One region of the Streptomyces umbrinus genome, then DNA from elsewhere that is predicted to be linked to it. Evidence: riboswitches for the same ligand, from Rfam matches in the RefSeq annotation. Region 1 holds a riboswitch; the other holds the start of a gene.

Region 1 (5,862 bases):
GGATCGGCAGCGGTTACCCGACCAACGTACGGGTCGGCGAGGTCGTCGCGCGCGGTGGCGGCCGGGGCGTCTTCTGCGTCTCCGAGAGCGGCGGCGCGACCATCGACCGCGTGACCATCTCCGACACCGGCAACAACGCGATCCTGATCGAGAACTGCTACAACGTGAACCTCGCCGCCCAGAGCGGCAGTGTCACGGGCGGCGGCGAGATCCGGCTGGCCGCCCGCTCGGAGTTCCCGAACAACTCGGACATCACCGTTCAGAACCTCAGGGTGACCAACTCCTCGATCCGGGAGAGCCCTTGCGGTGACAACACCACGTTCCGCAACAACACCCTGGTCAACAGCACCCAGACCATCTGCTGACGTCCGCCGGGGGCCGCTACGGCAGTCAGTACGGAAGGAGTCGGCCCGAGGGGGTCCTGCGGTCGATCGTCGTGTCGCGCGCGGTGGTCGTGCGGCGGGTGGGACGGATGCGGATCCGGCGGTTCATGGCGGCCTCCTCATTCCTGATGCCACCAGCCTCCGCGCCGCCGCGGCCCCGCACATCGTGCCCATGGAGGCATTCACCCTGGTCCCGTGGCGGCAGTCGCCGGGGACCAGGTACTCCCGGGGAAGGACGTGGGCCCCTACACGCACCCTCCGACCTGCGCACGGCCGTCAGGGGCGGCGCGGCTCCGGGCCCCAGTAGGACGGTCCTCCGCCACGCCACTCGACGAGCGGTGACACCGCGGCCTCGTTCTCGTCGAACTCCAGGCCCGCGCGGCGCAGGAACTCGACGACGTCCAGGAGGTTCACGGCGACGCCGATCGGCTCGCCGTGGACCGTCACACGTCGCCCGCCCTCCTCCTGCGGCGGGTGCACGACCACTACGGGATGTTCCGACATGCCCTCAGCCTCACCCGGACCGCCCCCGCGCGCATCCGGGGCGGCCCGCCCGGCTCCCGGATGCCCAGTCATACGTGAAGGCCCACTCCTGACCCGTACAGAAAGACGTCGGCGTGGGCCTCCCCACGAGGCACACGCCGACGGACCGGGCCGTTCGGTACGCGACGGCTCTACTCGAAGGCCCCGACCAGTCCCATGGCGGGGGCCGCGAGGTCGGTCACCTGGTGGAGCTGCTCCAGCTGGTAGAGGCCGTTCAGCTCATTGAGCTTGTCGAGCTGGTCGGAGACCCTCGGCATCTCGGCCTTGTGCTCCGCGGGAAGGTCGCTCACGGCGAGCGAGTCGAGCATCGCGATGGGGTTCACCTTCCCCGTCTCCGGGGTGGTGGCAGCGGTCGCGGACGGTACGGCAAGGCCCGTGACGCCGACGGCGAGGCCAACGGCGGCGACGATACGTCGTGTTGAGATCATGCCTTCAGCAACGTCGGCAGGCCGCGCACGGACACGGCCGCGCACGGCCCCCCACCCGACAGGCGCATCGGTCCGCCTGCGCTTGCCGTGGCCGCCGCGCCGGAGGAGTCTCAGAGGGAGAGGCCCTCAACGGCCCGCTCCATACCGGGCCGCGGCCTTCGCGAGTGGTCCCACAAGGAGGTCCATCATGGGCACTGCGACAAGCTCCGGCTTCGACACCGAAGCCCTGCGCCGGGGCATCGAAGGCCAGGACGCGTCGGCGCTCCTGTCGCTGTACGCGGACGAAGCGGAGATGCGCGTCGTCGACCGCAACACCCAGCCCAGCCACCCCAAGGTCATGCACGGCCGCGAGCAGATCCGCGAGATGCTCGACGACGTCTACAGCCGCGACATGACACACAAGCTGGAACAGTGTGTGATCCAGGGCGACCAGGTCGCCTTCACCGAGTCCTGTCAGTACGCGGACGGCACCAGGGTGCTCGCGAACTCGATGATGTCGCTGCGCGACGGGAAGATCGTCGACCAGACGGTGCTGCAGGCATGGGACGACACAGAGCAGTAAGGGGTATGCCGAGGGTCCGGATCACGACCCGTGTGACCTGGACCTTTTCGGCTCAGACCCGTCCGGGGCGGCCTCTGCGGCCTCTGCGGCCTCGACCAGCTTCCGGAGCAGGTCGGCGAGTGTCCGCTTCTCTCCTTCTGACAGCACTGAGAGCAGCGCGTTCTCGCCATGTTCTTCGGAGGCCGCGTGCCGCTCGAAGGCGTCGTATCCCGCCGGGGTGAGCCGTACGTGGACCCGGCGGCGGTCGGCCGCGTCGTGCGTACGCGTGATCAGGCCGGCGCCCTCCAGCGGGCCGAGCCGTGCCGACAGCGCGCCCCGGGTCAGCCCGAGCAGATCGGCGAGCCGTGACGGGCTCGTCTCGTAGGGCGGGCCGAGCCTGCGCAGGGTGAGCAGCACCTTGAACTGCCAGTGCTTGAGCCCGTCGGAGTCCAGGGTGTCCCGGCGGGCCTGCGCCGCGTGCCGCGCCAGGATCGCGAGCCGCGCGAAGATCGCCTCCTTGACCGGGTCCATCCAGCCGAGCTCCTTCGACCAGAGCGCGACGTGCCGGTCGACCGAGTCACCCACCTTTTTCCTCCTGACGTCCTGACAACCGCCCGATAGTTTTCTTGTGGATAGTTTTTCTGATTACTACCTTCCTCGCCATGACGAAGACGAGTACGACCCAAGCCGTCCTTCCGGTGGACGAGGTCGTCGCCGCGGCGCGTGAACTTGCCCGGGCCGGACGATGGCAGCGCGCTCTGGCTCTCCTCGACGCGGCCGCAACGGCCGAGCCCCGCGGCCGGGCGGCCCTCGCTCTGGCCGGGGCGGAGGTCGCTCTTGAGCACGACTGGTTCGGCGGTACGGACACCGCGGCCACCCGGATCGCCGCCGCGGACAGGGCGTTGGCCGAACCAACCGCACCGGTCGGCATCTGGGACCTGGACTTCGTACGGCTGCGGCACACGTACTTCCGGCTGCTCCTCGGTGACGGCACGTTCCGGTTCGGGCCCGCGGGCAAGGATCCCGTCGAGCTGGCGGAGCTGCGGCGGCGTGCGCAGGAGCTGTGCGAGCGGGCGGCCGACGATGTGCGCCGGGGGTGGGCGCGGATGTACCTCGGCCTGATCGTCGACAACCTCTTCGCCGAGCGTGAGGCGGCGCCCGCGCACTACGAACTCGCCCTGAGCGCCGGGGAGTCGGGCGACGACCTGCTCGCCCGTGAGGCGCTGCGGCATCTCGGCGACCACGACCACGACGACCTCGACCACGCGCGGGCACGCGAGCGCTGGACCCGGGCGACCGCTCTCGGCGCCCGGGCGGGGAACGTCCCCGGCACCCTCTCCCAGCAGCTTCTCCTGGCCGTTCTGGCCCGCGACCACGGCGACGAGGCGGGAGCCGCGGCCCTCGCGACCGAGGTGGCGCGCTGGGCGGCGGCCATCGGCGCCGTACGCATCGAGGCGCAGGCGACCGGGTTCCTGGCAGGCGTGGACCCGACGTCCGGGCCGGAGGAGGATTCCTGACCCTCGGCTGAGCAGAACCGTTCAATTCCGCTGCGGTACAGCGCGCCCCTCAAGGGGCGCGGGGCTGTGACATCTGCGGCTCCGCCGCGTGGGCGCGACCAGCCACCGACGGCCCGCAGACGAGAACCACACCCCAGCGGAGCGTAGGGTGATGGCAGGCCGTGACTGGCGCTGAGGTGGAGTACCACCGGGGAGCGGCCCGACGCACACGTCTTCGCCGCGCGCCTGGGCATCTTCTACGACGCTCAGGAGCGGCTCATGCCCCAGGCCCAGCTGATGGACGGCACCGGTCTCGCCCGGCGGATCACCGACGAGACGGCCAAGCGGGCGGCCAGCCTCACCGAACGCACGGGGGTGGCGCCCTGTCTGGCCACCGTGCTGGTGGGTGAGGACCCCGCCTCCGTCACGTACGTACGCATGAAGCAGAACCGTTCCCGCAAGACGGGTATCGAGTCGCGGCACGTGGCTCTGTCCGCCGGGACCACGACGGCCGAGCTGATCGGCACGCTCACCGAGTTGTCCGCCGACCCGACCGTGCACGGCATCCTGTTGCAGCACCCGATGGGTCATCACATCGACGAGCGCGCGGCGTTCGAGGCGATCGCTCCGGAGAAGGACGTCGACGGGGTCACACTGGCGTCCTTCTCGGCGATGAGCTTCGGTCTGCCGGGCTTCGCGTCGTGCACGCCCGGCGGGATCATGCGGCTTCTGGACGAGTACGACGTCGACCCGGCCGGTAAGCGGGCCGTCGTGGTCGGTCGCAGCGCGATCCTCGGCAAGCCGGTGGGGATGCTGCTGCTCGGCCGCGACGCCACGGTGACGTACTGCCACTCGCGCACGGCCGATCTGTCGTCGGTCGTGCGGGAGGCCGACATCGTGGTGGCCGCGGTGGGGCGGCCCCGGCTGATCCGCGGCGAGGACATCAAGCCGGGCGCGGTCGTCGTCGACGCCGGCTACAACCCCGGCAACATCGGCGACGTCGACTTCGACAGCGCACGGGAGCAGGCCTCGCTGATCACTCCCGTGCCGGGCGGGGTCGGTCCGATGACGATCGCCACGCTGCTGGCCCAGACCGTCGAGGCGGCCACGCGGCAGACCGGTGCCTGATCAGCGAATCCACGCGCTGTAGTCCATGACGTCACCCACCTCGAGTCCGTACTCGGGGTCGGCGGCCGTGGCGGTGCTCTCCAGGCCGAGGACGGCACCGGTGACCGGATCCATGATCAGCATCTGCCGGGCCCCGGTGGCGTCGTACACGTACGCCTGACCGCTCCGGCCCAGGCGATCGGTCACCTGGCCGACGGGCCGCAGTCCGCCGGCGTCCGCGAGGACTCGGGCGAGTGCCGCGTCCTCACGGGGGCCGAGGGTCCAGGTGTCGAGCAACAGCCGTGTGGCGTCGAGCAGTTCGCGCGTGGTCAGCGGGGTGTCGGTGTGCTGCGCCTCCTGCAGATAGGCGCGCAGCCGCTCGGCGTCGTGCGGGGGCGGCGACTCGGGCGGGGCGTCGCTCCAGCTCGGCGGAAAGGTCTGATCGCTGATGACGTGACCGTCGTCGACGAGGTCCGGATCGCCGTCCGCGTCGGACAGCACCGGCCGGCCCGGGTGGCGCGGGTCGGTCGCGACGACCAGTTCCGTGTGGCTGTCGTCCGCGTTCCAGCGCACGATGCGCTCCACGGGGAGCGTGATCGGAGGCTTGTCCTCCGACATGCCCATGCTCCACGACTGCACATGCGTGCCCTTGCGCAGACCGGACGAACCGTCCGCCGCCGCCCCGTCGGCCCGCTCGGCCAGCCGGTCCAGCGGTACCGGCGTGGAGTCGGCCCGGACGACCAGCGGGCGCGGCGCAGCCACCGCGGGGGTGGTGCTCGGGCCCGCGAGGAGGATCGTGAGGGAGGTCACGGCGACGGCCGCGGTCGTCGCTAGGGCCCACACGAGACGCGTACGGCGGGGGCGGGGGCCTCGCAGAAGCCGGCCGAGGCTGTTGCGGCCGAGCCGGAAGCGCCCTGGCCCCGGGCTCTCGTCGGCCGCCGGTCCCATGAGCCGGCTGAGGCGGCGCTCGGCCTCGTGGCCCAGCGGTCCATCGCCGAAGCGGGGGTCGCCGGACGGCACCGGGTTGGCGCGGCGCAGCAGTTCGAGTTCGTCAGCCATGGCGCTGCTCCTTCGGGGTGTCGCGGCGAGGCGTCGTGGGACCGGCGGCCACGGCGGTCCGCATGCTGTCGATCTCGGCTCTGAGCCGACGGCGGGCGCGGTGCAGCCGCATCGCCGCCGCCCTGTTGCCGCAGCCGAGGGCCACGGCGACCTCGTCGATGCCGAGTTCCTCCCAGGTGGTGAGCCGCAGAACCTCCTGATCGGCGGGGGCAAGGCGGGCCAGCGCGTCGTGCACCCAGGCGCCGGGCTGCTCCGAGTCGGGGCTGTCCACGATCTGCCGGCCGTGCGCGGTCTCGTCGTGACCG
Region 2 (5,862 bases), 3.4 Mb from region 1:
GACCCATGGGTGTCCTTGACCAGGACACCCCGGTCCATCAGCTTCTCGGAGATCTCCCGGCCCGTCCCGTACACCGGGTCGATGTCGATCCCCGCCCAGAGCCCGCGCCCCCGCACCTGAGTGATCAGGCCCGAACCGGTCAACTGCCCCAGCTCCCGGCGCAGATGCTCGCCCAGCTCGGTGGCCCGCCGCTGGTACTCGCCCGATCGCAGCATCGCGATCACCTCCAGCGCCACCGCACAGGCCAGCGGATTCCCGCCGAACGTCGACCCGTGTTCACCCGGCCGGAACACCCCGAGCACCTCGCTCGACGACACCACCGCCGACACCGGCACGACCCCGCCCCCGAGCGCCTTGCCCAGCACATACATGTCCGGCACGACCCCCTCGTGCTCACACGCGAAGGTCCGCCCCGTCCGCCCGAGGCCCGACTGGATCTCGTCGGCCACGAACAGCACGTTCCGCTCCCGCGTCAGCTCCCGTACGCCCGCGAGATAACCGGCCGGCGGCACCAGCACCCCCGCCTCGCCCTGAATGGGCTCCAGCAGCACGGCCACCGTGTTCTCCGTGACCGCCGCGCGCATCGCCGTCAGATCCCCGTACGGCACGATCTCGAAGCCCGGTGTGTACGGACCGAAGTCCGCCCGCGCCTCGGAATCCGTGGAGAAGCTGATGATCGTCGTCGTACGCCCGTGGAAGTTGTTGCCCGCCACGACGACCTTCGCCATCCCCTCGGGCACGCCCTTGACCCGGTACCCCCACTTTCGGGCGGTCTTCACGGCCGACTCGACCGCCTCCGCGCCCGTGTTCATCGGCAGCACCATCTCCATGCCGCACAACTCGGCCAGCCGCGCGCAGAACTCGGCGAACCGGTCGTGATGGAACGCCCGCGACGTCAACGTCACCCGCTCCAACTGCGCCTTCGCCGCCTCGATCAGCCGCCGGTTGCCATGACCGAAATTCAGCGCCGAATACCCCGCCAGCAGATCCAGATAACGGCGCCCCTCGACATCCGTCATCCAGGCCCCGTCCGCCGTCGCCACGACGACCGGAAGCGGGTGATAGGTGGGCGCGCTGTGCGCTTCGGCCGAGGCGATCAGTTCTTCGGTGGTGCTCACGGGGTCTCCGTTTCCGGCCGCACGAGGGCTCGTGACCTGCTACTTTTCCCGCTGCTGTTCCCGGGTCCCGGCCCGGCTCCCTTCCGGACGTCCGAGTGCGTGTGGCCCCTTTCCTATCGTCGCTCGCATGGTGGACGGGGCGGTATCGATCATGCGGCTACCGCCGCGTGGCCGGCGTACCGGCGCGCCCGGTACGCTGATCCACGGGCCGTGACTGGCGCGCTGGGATGGGACCGACCATCGGGGAGCGGCCCATGAACCGTGTGCCGTGCGCCTGGGCCGAACCGTGAACGCCGAACGCCCACGTCCGGAGGCCGTCATGCCAGAGCCCCTTTCCAACGAATCCACCGCCTTCCGCAGCGCCCTCGAAGTGATCCGCGCCGTCGAGCCCCGCGTCGCCGACGCCATCGGGCAGGAAATCGCCGACCAGCGCGAGATGCTCAAGCTGATCGCCTCCGAGAACTACGCCTCCCCGGCCACCCTCCTTGCGATGGGCAACTGGTTCAGCGACAAGTACGCCGAAGGCACCGTCGGCCGCCGCTTCTACGCCGGCTGCCGCAACGTGGACACCGTCGAAGCCCTCGCCGCCGAGCACGCCCGCGAACTCTTCGGCGCCGAGCACGCCTACGCCCAGCCGCACTCCGGCATCGACGCCAACCTCGTCGCCTTCTGGGCCGTCCTCGCCGCCCGCGTCGAGGCCCCCGCCCTCCAGAAGGCCGGCGTCCGCAACGTCAACGACCTCTCCGACGCCGACTGGGCCGAACTGCGCCAGGCCTTCGGCAACCAGCGCATGCTCGGCATGTCCCTGGACGCCGGCGGCCACCTCACCCACGGCTTCCGCCCGAACATCTCCGGCAAGATGTTCGACCAGCGCTCCTACGGCACCGACCCCGCCACCGGCCTCATCGACTACGAGGCCCTGCGCACCTCCGCCCGTGAGTTCAAGCCCCTCATCATCGTTGCCGGCTACTCCGCCTACCCCCGTCTCGTGAACTTCCGGATCATGCGGGAGATCGCCGACGAGGTCGGCGCCACGCTGATGGTCGACATGGCGCACTTCGCGGGCCTCGTCGCCGGCAAGGTCCTCACCGGCGACTTCGACCCGGTGCCGCACGCCCAGATCGTCACCACGACCACCCACAAGTCGCTGCGCGGCCCGCGCGGCGGCATGGTCCTGTGCGACTCCTCCCTCGCCGACCAGGTCGACCGCGGCTGCCCGATGGTCCTCGGCGGCCCCCTCCCGCACGTGATGGCCGCCAAGGCGGTCGCACTCGCCGAGGCCCGCCGCCCCGAGTTCCGCGACTACGCCCAGGCTGTCGTCGACAACGCCCGCGCTCTCGCCGAGGGCCTGATGCGACGCGGCGCCACGCTGGTCACCGGAGGCACCGACAACCACCTCAACCTCATCGACGTCGCCTCCTCCTACGGCCTCACCGGCCGCCAGGCCGAGTCCGCCCTGCTGGACTCGGGCATCGTCACCAACCGCAACGCCATCCCCGCCGACCCGAACGGCGCCTGGTACACCTCCGGCATCCGTATCGGCACCCCCGCGCTGACCACCCGTGGCCTCGGCGCCACCGAGATGGACGAGATCGCCGGCCTCATCGACCGCGTCCTCGCCACCACGGAGCCCGGCACCACCGCCAAGGGCGCCCCTTCCAAGGCCCAGCACATCCTGGACCCGAAGATCGCCGACGAGATCTCCCACCGGGCGACCGACCTCCTGACCGGCTTCCCGCTCTACCCGGAGATCGACCTCGGCTGAGGCTTCAGCCGAGACCGCGGGCGTAGGCGCGGGCGCCGAGACCGAGAACCGACCTCCGGTCTCGGCCGGAACCGCCTCACCAGCCGAACCAGCGGATTCGTAGGTCGATTCACAAGTCGGCTCACAAGTCGATCAACTCCTGTCGTGACTCCCGCGGCGGCCCAGGCTCACGCCCGGCCGCCGCGCGGCGTATCAGCAGGGTGCCGCCGGAGCCGAGGGCGAGGCCCGCCGCGAGTCCGGCTATCGCCCCATCCCGGGCTGCCCGGGGGATCGACCGCACCGCCCGCCGCGCGCCCCGGACCGAACAACTCCTTTCCCTCCAACTGGTCGTAGACCGACCGCGGTGCCCGATGCCAGCGGATGTCGTCGTCGTTCACGTCGACCGCCGGGTCACTCCGTATCCAGGGTGTGCCGTCGCCCGCGAGGAACAACTGGTCCTGGCGCCCCATGTAGATGTCGCCCCCGGGCGCACTGTCCGTCTCGGGCCAGCCGCCCACGCCGGTCGTCCCCCAGATCACGGTGGCCCGCACGGCGGGGAAGTCGCCCTCCAGCCAGTCCTGCGGAACCTTCTCCGTGTCCGTGGCCGACGGCCCCAACAGTCGCCAGAGCCGCGCGAAGTACGGATCCCCGGAGCGCACGCTCGTCGTCCGCCCGCTGCCGTCACCCGCCACGACCACTGCCAGGTTGGGAACGTCGGGATCCGGCGCCGATGCCGATGCCGACGCTGGGGCCGCGGACGGCACCGCCGCATACGCCCGAGGCGCCCCGAGCCCGGGGAGACCCACAACGACGAGCGCGGCCATGACGCACACGATTCCGCCAGGCGCCCCGCCGCCGAGCCACCCACCCGGGCTCTCTCCTACCCGCCCGCTCGGACTCGCTTCTACCCGCCAGACCTGAAGGCGACGGGCCGCACCCAAGCCCTGGGCACTCGTTCCCCGGGGCCGTAGGCCCCAGATCCGTAGGCCCCAGATCCGCAGCCCCGGGAGCAGCATGCCCCGGACCTCCGTTCCCTCGATCCGCCGGCCACGGGCCGCCCCCGTTCTTCGGTGCCGCAAACCGAGGGCCACCCCCACGCGCCCGACCCCCACCTTCATGAGCCCAGCCTCACGGCTTCCCCCTCATAAGCCCTGCCCACCACAACTCCCCCTCCTCACAAGGCCCCTCCTCCGGCAGGCCCCCTCAGACACCCCATCCGGAAGCCCCTCTCGGACGCCCTTCTCAAAGCCCTTCGCAGAAGCCCCTTTCAGACATCCCTCAGCTCCTGCCGAGGACCCGCCTCCCGCACCCGAACCCGCCGACGGCCCAACTCCCGCACTCCCGGCAACCGCCCGACGAACGGCCGCAGCCCCAGGGCCAGCACGGCCCCCGTAACCAGCCCAGGAATCGCCCACCACCAGTCGGTGTCATCGTCCGCTGCTGCGGCGGCCGCAGACGTTCCGGACTGCTCCGTGGACCCGGCCTCGGGTGCGGACCCGGCAGCGGCACCCTCCGCCGTCTCCCAGGGCGCCGGATAGATTGCGCCCGCGCCGGACGACGACTCACCCATCACGCCGAGCTTCTTCAACAGCGCGCGCACTGCCGTCGGTTGCTCGGCCTTGTGCCAGTAGCCGTTCATGGACTTCGGAACGTCGGCCGCCGTGTGTATCCAGACGTCCTTGGTGCGTGGTGTCTCCAGATAGACGCGGTCGACCCGCCAGGGCGAGACGTCATGGATCATCCAGGTGACATTGATCTGCCGACCGCTGCCCACGCCCAGACCGGGCGGCTCCTCGCGGGTGCCGCTGCCCGGCTGTCCGAGGAGGCGCTCCAACTCCCCGTAGTCCTCCTTCGAGTTGTAGAGCGCTGCGCTCTGGCCGCTCTCCGGCGAGACCACCAGCACACTCGTCGGACCGCCGGCTGTCGCCGTGGGCGCGCACAGCACCACCAGTCCGAGAGCCATCGCCCAGCCCGAGACCGCCGCCCAACCCCGGCTCCCCGTCACCCGTGCACGAACCCTGCGCATCGCGACACCCCCCAATCGGCCCCGGTGCGGTCCGCCCGCACCCGCGTGTCACTTCTGGTACACCGCTCGACCCACCGGGGTTCCCACTCGGCGCCGACCAAAATTTCGAGAAATCAGCGCCGCGCCAGGCCGCCGCCCCGCCCCGGTCCGGCTGGGCCCCGCCCCACATCGCCCAGCCCAGCCCCGCCCTCGTCAACAGGCCCGCTAGCCCAGCGACTTCGCGATCTCCACCGCTCGCGCCCTCGAAGCCACACCCTCCAGCCGGAGCGTCAGGTCGCCCCCGTGCACCCACAGCAGCGTGGGTCCCGCGGTCCGGGTGGAGTGGGTGAACTCCCCGTTCCCGTCCATCAGCCAGAGGCGCAGGAGATGAGGGTCGGGGAACCACAGCGCCGTACGCTCGACGAAGTCCGCGTCCTTGCCGAGCGGCACATACTCCGGCTGCTTCCGCACGAACTTGGTGAAGCCGGGACTCAGCACCGCCGGATACTCGTCCAGCCGGACCGTGCGCCCCTGCTCGCGCCAGCACAGGGTGATCAGGAACCGCCCCTTCGGCTCGCGGGTCACCGTCACCGCCTCCGGGGTCCCCAGGGCAGGGGGCGTGAGGGGCGCGAAGCCCGCCCGCCGCTCGGCCTCGGCGAGGGTGAGGGACGGGCCGCCGCAGCCGGGCACCTGGGCCCCGTGCGAAGGCGTCGCCGACGGGTCGTACCGCACCTCCACCCCGCCGAAGTCGAACCACTCGACGACCGCGGCGCGCACCGGAGGCGTGAGCACGAGGACCGTCAGCAGACCGCACAGCCCCGCGGCCAGCGCGCGCCGACGCGCCCGGGCCCAGCGGCGCACCGCCCTCAGCCGCTCCGCGAGGCCCGGGGGCTCGGCCACCGGGACCGGTACGTGCTCGGCGAGTATCTGCTCCAGCACCCGCTCGACCATCGACTCACCGCCCGCCGCGCCGGGCCGGTCCAGCGACCGCCCCA

Evidence for each region. Region 1 has a riboswitch for ZMP and ZTP ahead of QF035_RS07075 (bifunctional 5,10-methylenetetrahydrofolate dehydrogenase/5,10-methenyltetrahydrofolate cyclohydrolase). Riboswitches for the same ligand answer to the same signal wherever they lie in the genome.
Region 2: it holds a riboswitch for ZMP and ZTP, as region 1 does, so the genes downstream of both, QF035_RS21020 (glycine hydroxymethyltransferase) here and QF035_RS07075 (bifunctional 5,10-methylenetetrahydrofolate dehydrogenase/5,10-methenyltetrahydrofolate cyclohydrolase) in region 1, are expected to answer to the same signal.

The regions. Positions count from the first base shown of each region.
Region 1 covers NZ_JAUSZI010000002.1:1,411,546-1,417,407, forward strand. The annotation lists gene QF035_RS07045 (hypothetical protein) at 1-365, shown strand, start outside; gene QF035_RS07050 (hypothetical protein) at 660-887, opposite strand; gene QF035_RS07055 (hypothetical protein) at 1,058-1,354, opposite strand; gene QF035_RS07060 (nuclear transport factor 2 family protein) at 1,542-1,916, shown strand; gene QF035_RS07065 (MarR family winged helix-turn-helix transcriptional regulator) at 1,938-2,480, opposite strand; gene QF035_RS07070 (hypothetical protein) at 2,558-3,412, shown strand; ZMP/ZTP riboswitch at 3,564-3,650, shown strand; gene QF035_RS07075 (bifunctional 5,10-methylenetetrahydrofolate dehydrogenase/5,10-methenyltetrahydrofolate cyclohydrolase) at 3,671-4,519, shown strand; gene QF035_RS07080 (CU044_5270 family protein) at 4,520-5,557, opposite strand; gene QF035_RS07085 (RNA polymerase sigma factor) at 5,550-5,862, opposite strand, start outside.
Region 2 covers NZ_JAUSZI010000002.1:4,813,489-4,819,350, reverse strand. The annotation lists gene rocD (ornithine--oxo-acid transaminase) at 1-1,118, opposite strand, end outside; ZMP/ZTP riboswitch at 1,319-1,405, shown strand; gene QF035_RS21020 (glycine hydroxymethyltransferase) at 1,438-2,883, shown strand; gene QF035_RS21015 (hypothetical protein) at 3,051-3,686, opposite strand; gene QF035_RS21010 (hypothetical protein) at 4,130-4,888, opposite strand; gene QF035_RS21005 (hypothetical protein) at 5,093-5,862, opposite strand, start outside.